Hyalangium gracile: one gene and its partner. The protein of the gene in region 2 binds, or shares a complex with, the protein of the main gene of each other region. Links are inferred from orthologs where the notes say so. Each region holds a gene or a part of one and is shown on either strand. Other genes may lie near its edges.

Evidence for each region. Proteins that work in one complex are often made in the same cells at the same time.
Region 1: the proteins of mfd (region 2) and uvrA are in contact, whole or in part, in a crystal structure (PDB 4DFC), measured with the Escherichia coli proteins. The link is inferred for Hyalangium gracile from one-to-one orthologs.

Annotation. Positions count from the first base shown.
Region 1 is NZ_JAHXBG010000014.1:127,928-132,232, reverse strand. Bases 590-4,050 are described here. They hold uvrA (excinuclease ABC subunit UvrA), read right to left. Parts: upstream 3,700-4,050; coding sequence 790-3,699; downstream 590-789. Other genes in these bases: KY572_RS27170 (DMT family transporter), read left to right, coding at 3,883-4,050; KY572_RS27180 (Uma2 family endonuclease), read left to right, coding at 590-779. In the rest of the region: KY572_RS27185 (M15 family metallopeptidase), read right to left, coding at 1-26; more of KY572_RS27180, read left to right, coding at 198-589; more of KY572_RS27170, read left to right, coding at 4,051-4,305. UniProt on the Escherichia coli protein: The UvrABC repair system catalyzes the recognition and processing of DNA lesions. UvrA is an ATPase and a DNA-binding protein. A damage recognition complex composed of 2 UvrA and 2 UvrB subunits scans DNA for abnormalities.
Region 2 is NZ_JAHXBG010000006.1:280,640-285,661, forward strand. What follows is about bases 385-4,562. They hold mfd (transcription-repair coupling factor), read right to left. Parts: upstream 4,176-4,562; coding sequence 585-4,175; downstream 385-584. Other genes in these bases: KY572_RS14135 (PAS domain-containing sensor histidine kinase), read left to right, coding at 4,389-4,562. Outside these bases: KY572_RS14125 (DUF5011 domain-containing protein), read right to left, coding at 1-329; more of KY572_RS14135, read left to right, coding at 4,563-5,022. UniProt on the Escherichia coli protein: Couples transcription and DNA repair by recognizing RNA polymerase (RNAP) stalled at DNA lesions. Mediates ATP-dependent release of RNAP and its truncated transcript from the DNA, and recruitment of nucleotide excision repair machinery to the damaged site.

The DNA.
Region 1 (4,305 bases), on a different replicon or contig from region 2:
CTCCAGCGGAGCAGCGAGAACGGCATCTCGTCTCCTGAACAAGAGGGCAGGAATCGTGTCTCTCGCATCTATTCCCCTTTGACAAAGGGCAGGGGAACACGGGCTTGCCTGGTTGCCAGCTACTCCTCAGCGGTCAGCCGACGAGATGGACCCGGCCCAAGGCCCAGGGCTACGTTCTTCGAGCGAGGAGTCCCGCCATGCGTTCCCTGGATGCGCTCGAGTCCAGCCTGATCGTCCCAAGGCGCTTCACGCTCGAGGAGTACCGCCGCCTGCTTCATGTCGGAGTGCTCGGGGAGGATGAGCACGTCGAGCTGTTGGAGGGGCTCATCGTCGACATGGCACCGCAGGGCCGGCCTCACGCGCTGGTGATTTCACGCATGTCCGAGTCCTTCATGGCCGCGCGCAGGCCCGATTGCCGGGTGCGTGTCCAGCTCCCGCTCTCGCTCGGCACCGACAGCGAGCCCGAGCCGGATCTCGCGGTGGTGACTCGCGAGGAAGAGGAGCACGCCCAGGAGCATCCGAGCACCGCCCTGCTGGTCGTGGAGGTGGCGGTGGACTCGCTGCGCGTGGACCGGATGCTCAAGGGCCGGCTGTATGCCCGCGCCGGCATCCCCGAGTACTGGGTGGTGGATGTGGCCGGTCGCGCGGTCGAGGTCTACATCGCGCCCGATACCTCCCAGGGCCGCTACCTCGGCATCCGCACGGTCGCCGCGGGCGAGCCCCTGGGGTCGCCCGCTCTGCCCGGCCTGGCCCTGCAGGTGGCTGAGCTCTTCGCCTGAGCTAGCCCTCCTACGCCGTCGCCCCGTCCGCGCTCCAGGAGGGCAGGGGGCTCACCGTCTCCACCCGCTGACCCACTCGCTGCCGCCGTGCCTTCTTCAGCACGTGCGCCAGGTAGCGCCCGGTGTGGCTCGCCTCCACCTTGGCCACTTCCTCCGGCGTGCCCACCGCCAGCAGCTTGCCGCCGCCCGAGCCTCCCTCCGGCCCCAGATCGATCACCCAGTCCGCGCTCTTGATCACGTCCAGGTTGTGCTCGATCACCAGCACCGAGTTTCCCGCCTCCACCAGCCGGTTCAGCACCAGCAGCAGCTTGCGGATGTCCTCGAAGTGCAGGCCCGTCGTCGGCTCGTCCAGGATGTACAGCGTGCGCCCCGTGGCCACTCGCGCCAGCTCTCTCGCCAGCTTGATGCGCTGCGCCTCGCCGCCCGACAGCGTCGGCGAGCTCTGCCCCAGCCGGATGTACCCCAGCCCCACGTCCTCCAGCGTCTGGAGCACGCGCATGATGTCCTTGTGCGCCCCGAAGTGCTGGATCGCCTCGCGCACGCTCATCTCCAGCACCTCGGCGATGTTCTTCCCCTTGTAGCGCACCCGCAGCGTCGCCTCGTTGAAGCGCTTGCCCTGGCACACCTCGCACGGCACGTACACGTCCGCCAGGAAGTGCATCTCCACCAGCTTCACGCCGTCGCCCTCGCACGACTCGCAGCGCCCGCCCTTGATGTTGAACGAGAAGCGCCCCGACGTGTAGCCGAACGCTCGCGCCTCCTGCGTCAGCGCGAACACCTCGCGGATCGAGTCGAACACCTTCGTGTACGTCGCCGGGTTGCTCCGCGGCGTCCTCCCGATCGGCCGCTGGTCGATGTCGATCACCTTGTCCAGGTGCTCCATCCCCTGGATCGACTTGTGCCGGCCTGGAATCTCCCGGCTCTCGTACAGGTGCCGCGCCAGCGCCGGGTAGAGGATCTCGTTGATCAGCGTCGACTTGCCCGCCCCCGACACCCCCGTCACCGCCGTCAGCACGCCCAGCGGGATGTCCACGTCCAGGTCCTTCAGGTTGTTCTCCCGAGCCCCCTGGATGACGATCTTCTGCTTGCCAGGCTTGCGCCGCTGCTCCGGGATCTCGATCTCCTTGCGCCCGGACAGGTACGCCCCCGTGAGGCTGTGCTCGTCCTTCATCACCTGCGCCGGAGTGCCCTGCGCCACCACCTGGCCGCCCAGCTCGCCCGCCCCAGGCCCGAAGTCCACCAGCCAGTCCGCCTCCTCCATCGTCTCCTCGTCGTGCTCCACGACGATGACGGAGTTACCCAGGTCTCGCAGCCGCTTGAGCGTGCCCAGCAGCTTGCCGTTGTCTCGCTGGTGCAGGCCGATGGAGGGCTCGTCCAGGATGTAGATGACGCCCGTCAGCTCGCTGCCCATCTGCGAGGCCAGCCGGATGCGCTGGCTCTCTCCGCCCGACAGCGTGGACGCCGTCCGGTCCAACGTCAGGTACCCCAGCCCCACGTCCACCAGGAACGACAGCCGACTGCGGATCTCCTTCAGCAGCTCCGTGGCGATCTTCCGCTCGTTCTCCGACAGCTTCAGCTCGGACAGGAAGCGCAGCGCCTCGGAGATGGTCTGCTTGCTCAGCTCCACCAGCGAGTTCCCGTGCACCTTCACCGCACGGCTCTCCGGCTTCAGGCGATCGCCCTTGCACGTGGGGCACGGCTTGTCGCTGAAGAACTTCTGGTAGTACGTCCGCATGGACTCGGAGGTGGTCGTCTTGAAGCTGCGCATCAGCTTGTGGACCAGCCCCTCCCACTCCATCTTGTACTTGCCGCCCTCGCCCCACTCGACGGTGAACGTCTTCCCGTCCGAGCCGTACATCAGCGTCTTCTTCTCCCGCTCGGACAGCTTCCCGTAGGGCACGTCCAGGTCGATCTTGAACGCCTTGGCCAGGCTCTCCACGAAGTCCGCCGTCCAGCCCTCGCCCTTGTTCATCCCGCTGGCCCACGGCTCGATGGCCCCGTCCCGCACGCTCCGCCCCGGATCCGGGACGATGCGGTCCGGGTCCATCTCCGCCTTCGTCCCCAGGCCGTTGCAGTCCGTGCACATGCCCAGCGGGTTGTTGAAGGAGAACGAGGCCGGCGTCAGCTCGCCGAACGACAGGCCGCAGGCGTGGCACGCGTTCAGCTCGCTCATCACCCGGTCCGCGCTGAGCGTCTCCGGATCCTCGGTGACGATCAGCGTGCCCTTGCCCTCGCGCAGCGCCGTCTCCACCGAGTCCGTCAGCCGGTTGCGCAGGTCCGCCTTCAGCACCAGGCGATCGATGATCAGCGCGATGTCGTGCTTGGACTTCTTGTCCAGCTCGATCTTCTCCTCGAGGTTCTTCAGCTTCCCGTCGATGCGCGCGCGGGAGAATCCTTTCTTCTGCGCCTCGGTGAGCAGATCCTTGTGCTCGCCCTTGCGGTTGATCACCAGCGGCGCCAGCAGCTGCACCTTGGAGCCGGCCGGGGCCTTGAGGATCTCGTCGACGATCTGCTGCGCGCTCTGCTTGCCCACCTTGCGCCCGCAGTTGGGGCAGTGCTGCACGCCCACCGAGGCGTAGAGCACGCGCAGGTAGTCATGCACCTCGGTGACGGTGCCTACCGTCGAGCGCGGGTTGTTGCTGGCCGCCTTCTGCTCGATGGAGATGGTGGGAGACAGTCCCCTCAGCGTGTCGTACTTGGGCTTCTCCATCTGCCCCAGGAACTGCCGGGCATAGGCCGAGAGGCTCTCCACGTAGCGACGCTGGCCCTCGGCGTAGAGGGTATCGAACGCCAACGAGCTCTTCCCCGAACCGGACACCCCGGTGAAGACCACGAGCTTCTTCTTCGGGATCTCCAGCGAGACGTTCTTGAGGTTGTGCTCCTTGGCTCCGCGAATGGTGATGACGTCGGGCTCGGACATAATGGGCGCGCGGTCTAGCACTGAAAGGGCGTTCCGGTAGCGGACTTTCTGCCCTTTGTGGCGTGAGTGTTCCTGAACATCCTGGATTTCAAGGTGATTTCCACCCCGAGGGGCCAGGCAGGCCGCCCTTACAAGGGGTGCTGGGGTGCCGGGCCGTTCTGCATTACGGTGCCGCCCACTTCGATGAAGGGCTTCATCCTCCCCGAGCGCTGGCGGGGCATGCCGCTGCTGCTGCTCGCCAGTCTGATGTTCGCGCTGATGGCGCTGTTCGCCCGGATGCTCTCGGGCCAGCTGTCCGTGGGCCAGGTGGTGTGCGGCCGGTTCGCCGTGGGCCTGGTGTTCCTGGCTGGCTACTTCCCCCTCCTGCGCCGCAAGCCCCGCTTCGGCAGCTTCAGTCTGTGGGCCATGCGCGGCATCTTCGGTGGGGCCTCCGTCTACCTCTACTTCGTCTGCATCGATCGGCTCGCCGTGGGGCCCGCCGTGCTGCTCAACGCGTGCTGGCCCATCTATGGATCCGTGCTCGGCTTCTTCTTCCTGAACGAGCGCGTCAGCGGACACCTGCTGGGCGGGCTCATCGCCGCCACGGTGGGCGCGGGGCTCGTCATC
Region 2 (5,022 bases):
GTTCCATCGAAGGCGACCGAGGGACCCGTCAAGCGCCCAAAGGTGGGGTGCGGCGTGTCGATGACGAGGGGGGCGGCATCCAGCATGGCCCCGTCGGACGCCCGCACCCGTGCGGCCACGAGCTGGAGGGTGCCACCGATGTGCTCCTTCCAGGCCACGAGGTAGACACCATTGCCGGCCGCGAGGACGGGCTCCACCTGGTCCATGCTGGCGAGCGGGTGGAAGAGCGGGATGCTGAGCTCAGGAGAGGTGGTGAGGGCGCTGGTCGAAGCGCCCGTGGCATCCGGCTCGACTGGAGCCGTGGGACCGCACGCCGAGAGGGTGCTCAACAGGGTGCATAACGCTACGGCGAGAGACAGCCGGGTGCTGTTCACGAGAGGTGTCATGGTCTTCATCGCTGTCATGAGGGTTCGCTCGCCCGACGCGAGCGAAGGGCATGCTGCCCATGAAGAGTATGAAGCACCGGTTTTTGAGAGTCATTGGCGTTGAAAGCCAGATTGACTCTCAGCTTTCGCTCTCATCTCCATACAGGCAAGGTGGTGTCCCACCCTGGCTCGGAATGACGCGGCGGGACGAGAGCATGCTCACGCCTGTGGCTGCGCGCAGGTGTGGAGATCCCTCAGAACCTTCTTGGCCTCGACGACCAGGGCCTGGCCCTTGGTGGTCTCGGGGATCTTCGCGATGAGCTTCATGTCAGGGGTGAGCCGGTAGACGCCCTTGGAGCGCTGCACCAGCATGGCCACCTTGGGCCCGTCCAGCAGCGCGTCCGCGCCCAGCGTCACCACCAGCCGGCCCGCGCCGGACTCCAGCGCGCGCAGCCGCAGGTCGCGCATGTCTATCTTCAGCAGCGTCAGCTCCGAGAGGTTGTCCACCTCGTCGGGCGCCTCGCCGTAGCGGTCCACCAGCTCGGCGCGCAGGTCCGTCACCTCGTCCGGGTGGCTGGCCTGGGCGAAGCGCTTGTAGAAGACGAGCCGCTGGTGCACGTCCGGCACGTAGTCGTCCGGGATGAGCGCCGCCAGGGGGAGGGTGAGCTCCGGCTCGATCTGCGTGCGCGGCTCCTGGCCCTGCAGCTCCGCCACGGCCTCCTCGAGCAGCTGCGCGTACATGTCGAAGCCGATCTCCGCGATGGCTCCGGACTGCTTCTCGCCCAGCAGGTTGCCGGCGCCGCGGATCTCCAGGTCATGACTGGCGATGGAGAAGCCCGCGCCCAGCTCGGTGAAGTTCTGGAGCACCTCCAGGCGCCGCTGCGCGTCCCGCGTGACCGCCCGCCGCGCGGGCACCAGCAGGTACGCGTACGCGCGCTCCCTGGAGCGGCCCACGCGCCCTCGCAGCTGGTAGAGCTGCGCCAGGCCGAAGGCGTCCGCCCGGTTGACGATCATCGTGTTGGCGCTGGAGATGTCGATGCCGCTCTCGATGATCGAGGTGCACAGGAGCACCTGGTACTTCTTCTCGGTGAACTCCAGCATCACCTTCTCGAGCTGGCCCTCGCCCATCTGTCCGTGCGCCACGCCGACGGTGACGTTGGGCACCAGCTCCCGGAGGAACTTCTCCATCGACGCGATGGACTGCACCCGGTTGTGGACGAAGAACACCTGCCCGCCGCGAGCCACCTCGCGCTCGATGGCCTCCTTGATGACGGGCGGGTCGAACTTCATCACGAAGGTGCGGATGGCGCGCCGGTCCTGCGGCGGCGTGGCGATGATGCTCATGTCCCGCACGCCGGACATGGACATGTGCAGCGTGCGGGGAATGGGCGTGGCCGTCAGCGTGAGCACGTCCACCTGCGTGCGCAGCCGCTTGATCTGCTCCTTCTGCTTCACGCCGAAGCGCTGCTCCTCGTCCACCACGAGCAGCCCCAGGTCCTTGAAGGCCACGTCCCCGGCCAGCAGCTTGTGCGTGCCGATGAGGATGTCGACCTTGCCCTCCTTGGCCCGCTTGAGGATCTCCCGCACCTCGGGAGGCTTCTTCATCCCGGAGATGACCTCCACCGTGACGGGGTAGTCCTTGAAGCGCTTCTTGAAGGACAGGAAGTGCTGCTGGGCCAGCACGGTGGTGGGCACCAGCACCGCCACCTGCTTGCGGTCCAGCGTGGCCTTGAAGGCGGCGCGCATGGCCACCTCCGTCTTGCCGTAGCCCACGTCGCCGCAGACCAGCCGATCCATCGGCTCGGGCTTCTGCATGTCCGCCAGCACGTCCTCGATGGCCTTGGCCTGGTCCGGCGTCTCCTCGAACTCGAAGTCCGCCTCGAACTGGGAGAAGTAGCGGTCCGGCGCGGAGAAGGCATGGCCCGGGTGCGCCTTGCGCGCGGCGGCGATCTGCAACAGCTCCGCCGCCATCTTGAGCAGCTGCTCCTTGACGCGCTTCTTCGTCTTCTCCCAGCCCGGCGTGCCCAGCTTGTCGAGCTGGACCTTCGTCGGGTCTCCGCCCGTGAACTTCTGGATGAGCCGCATGCGGCTCACGGGCAGGTAGATCTTGTCCCTCCCGGCGTACTCCAGCACCAGGAAGTCTCCCGGCACGCCTCGCACCACCTCCATCTTCGTCAGGCCCGCGTAGCGGCCGATGCCGAAGTCGCTGTGGACGATGAGGTCGCCTTCCTTCAGGTCGCCGAAGCCCGCGCCGAAGGCCTCCATCTTCTTGGAGCGGCGCACGCGGCGCCGGGCCCGGACGCCGAAGATCTCCTCGTCCGTGAGCAGCGCCAGCCCACCGGCGCCATCCACGAAGCCGTGGCTCACCTCGCCGGTGAAGAGGTGGGCGTGGACGGAGGGCTCGTACAGCTTGAGCACGTCCCCCAGCGGCTCCTCGTGGATGCGGACCATCACGTTGCGGTCCAGCAGCAGGCGCTTGAGCCGGTCCGCCTGGCTCAGCGTGCCGCAGGCGATGGCGCACGCCACGCGCATGTCCCGCCAGCGCTGCAGCCGCTCCACCAGCGGGGTGAGCGCTCCCTCCTCGCCGTGGTGCGCCAGGATGGCCTCGCGCAGGTCCTGCGTCGTGCCGAAGGAGAACACCACCGGAGGCTGCTGCTCTGTCGGGCTGAGCGCCAGACCGCCGCCCTCCAGCACCCGCGCGCTGGCGAGCTGTGCCTCGGCCTGCGCTCGCGTGAGGAAGTGCTCCGGCGGCGGGAAGGTGAGGTCCTGCCGCTCGTCCGCGGCCTGGAAGGAGCGCTCCAGCTCCGCCCACAAGTCACTGGCGGCGCGGTCCAGGCCCACCGGGTCATCGAAGTAGAAGAGCGGGTCCTTCGCCCACAGGCGCAGGTAGTCGAAGAGGGTCCCCAGCCCGCCCTCGAAGAAGCCGGGCAGCAGGCCCTCCAGGCCGAAGCCGGGCAGGCCCTCGCGCAGGGCGTCCAGCCGCTCGCGCAGCTTGATGGTGGGCAGGTTGATGCGGTCGGCCACGGCGCGGGCGGCGGCCTCGGCGCGCGGACGCGTCAGCTCGGTGAGCATCGCCTCGCGCGCGGGCACCAGGTACACCTGCTTGAGCGAGTCCACGGTGCGCTGGCTGTCCGGGTCGAAGACGCGGATGGACTCGATGGTGTCTCCGAAGAACTCGAGCCGGACGGGGCGCTCGTAGAGCGGGCTGAAGACATCCAGGATGCCGCCGCGCACGGAGAACGTCCCCGGGTCCTCCACCAACGGGCTGTTCTGGTAGCCCATGGAGGCGAGCTTGCGCGCCAGCGAGTCCCGGTCGAAGTCCTGGCCCACGGAGATGAGCGCCGACAGCTCCCGCATCATCGGCGGGGGCAGCACCTTGCGCAGCAGCGCCCGCATGGAGATGACCAGCGCCGGGAAGCGCGAGCCCTGGCTCAGGTGGAAGAGGGCTCCCAGCCGCTCGCTGATGGCGGTCGGCTCCGGGGACAGCTCGTCATAGGGCAGCACCTCGTCCGCGGGCAGGCGCAGCACCTGGGGCTCCAGCGCGGTGCCGCTGCCGCCCAGGAAGAAGGCCAGGTCGGAGGCCAGGGCGTCGGCTGCCTCCTCGTCCACCGCCACGCAGACGAGCGGCGCCTGGAGGCTGCGCGAGAGGCGGGCGAGCACATAGCCGCGCGCGGCTCCCTGGATGCCCTGGGTCCGCACGCGGCGTCCGGGCTGGAGGCGCTCCAGGACGTGCGCGAAGGGGTCTCCCACCATGGGAGGGGCACCGCGCAACGCTTCCACACCGAGTCTCTGACCGAAGGGAGTATCCATCGTGGCCTTGAAGCTCTGCGTCATAAGAGCCGGCCCGGGGCGGGTCAACGAAGACCGCGTACCCGGAGGGTGACGCCATCAAACGTTGACCATTCCCTTTGTGTCGGCCAGCCACCATCGCTCGTTGCCCCGAAGGGCAGGTGGTTTCCGGTGGGAAATCGAGGGACGCTAGGCTGGCAGGCGAGGTGGGGGGCCGCCTCTCGAGGCGTATCGATGCGATCCTGGAGCGAACCACTATCGATCTATGGTGAGACGCCGCCCGCGGATGTCTGGGTGCGCCTGAGAGCCTTGCGCTCGCAGGAGGGGCGCATCGTCGACTTCGAGTGCCTGGACACCTCGCCCGGCCGGGAGCGGCAGGGGGTGCTGGGATTGCTCCCCTGCGTCGGCCAGAGGCTGCTGGATGAGGCGCCCTGGGTGGCCGAGTGCAGCCTTTTCAATACCTGTGTTCGCGTGGTGGAGCGTCAGGTGCCAGAGATGGAGCGCTTGGGCCGGACGACGCCAAAGGGCCTTGTCTGGCTTCAGGCACGGCTTGCTCCGGCCCAGGGAGGACTCATCCTCTTCCTGGAAGACTTCACCCAGCGCGCCGCCGCCGAGGGCTCCCTGCGCCGGGACAGGGATCTGCTCCACGCCGTCATCGAGAGCACCACGGATGCCGTCTTCGTGAAGGATCTCGCCGGGCGCTATGTGCTGCTCAACACCGCGGCGGCGCGAGCTTTTGGCCGTCCCGCCTCGGAGCTCCTGGGGCGCACGGACGGGGAGCTGATGGGCCCGGAGGCCGCCGCCGCCACGGTGGCGCATGATCGGGCCGTGTTCGACTCCGGAGAGACGGCCACCTATGAGGACGCGG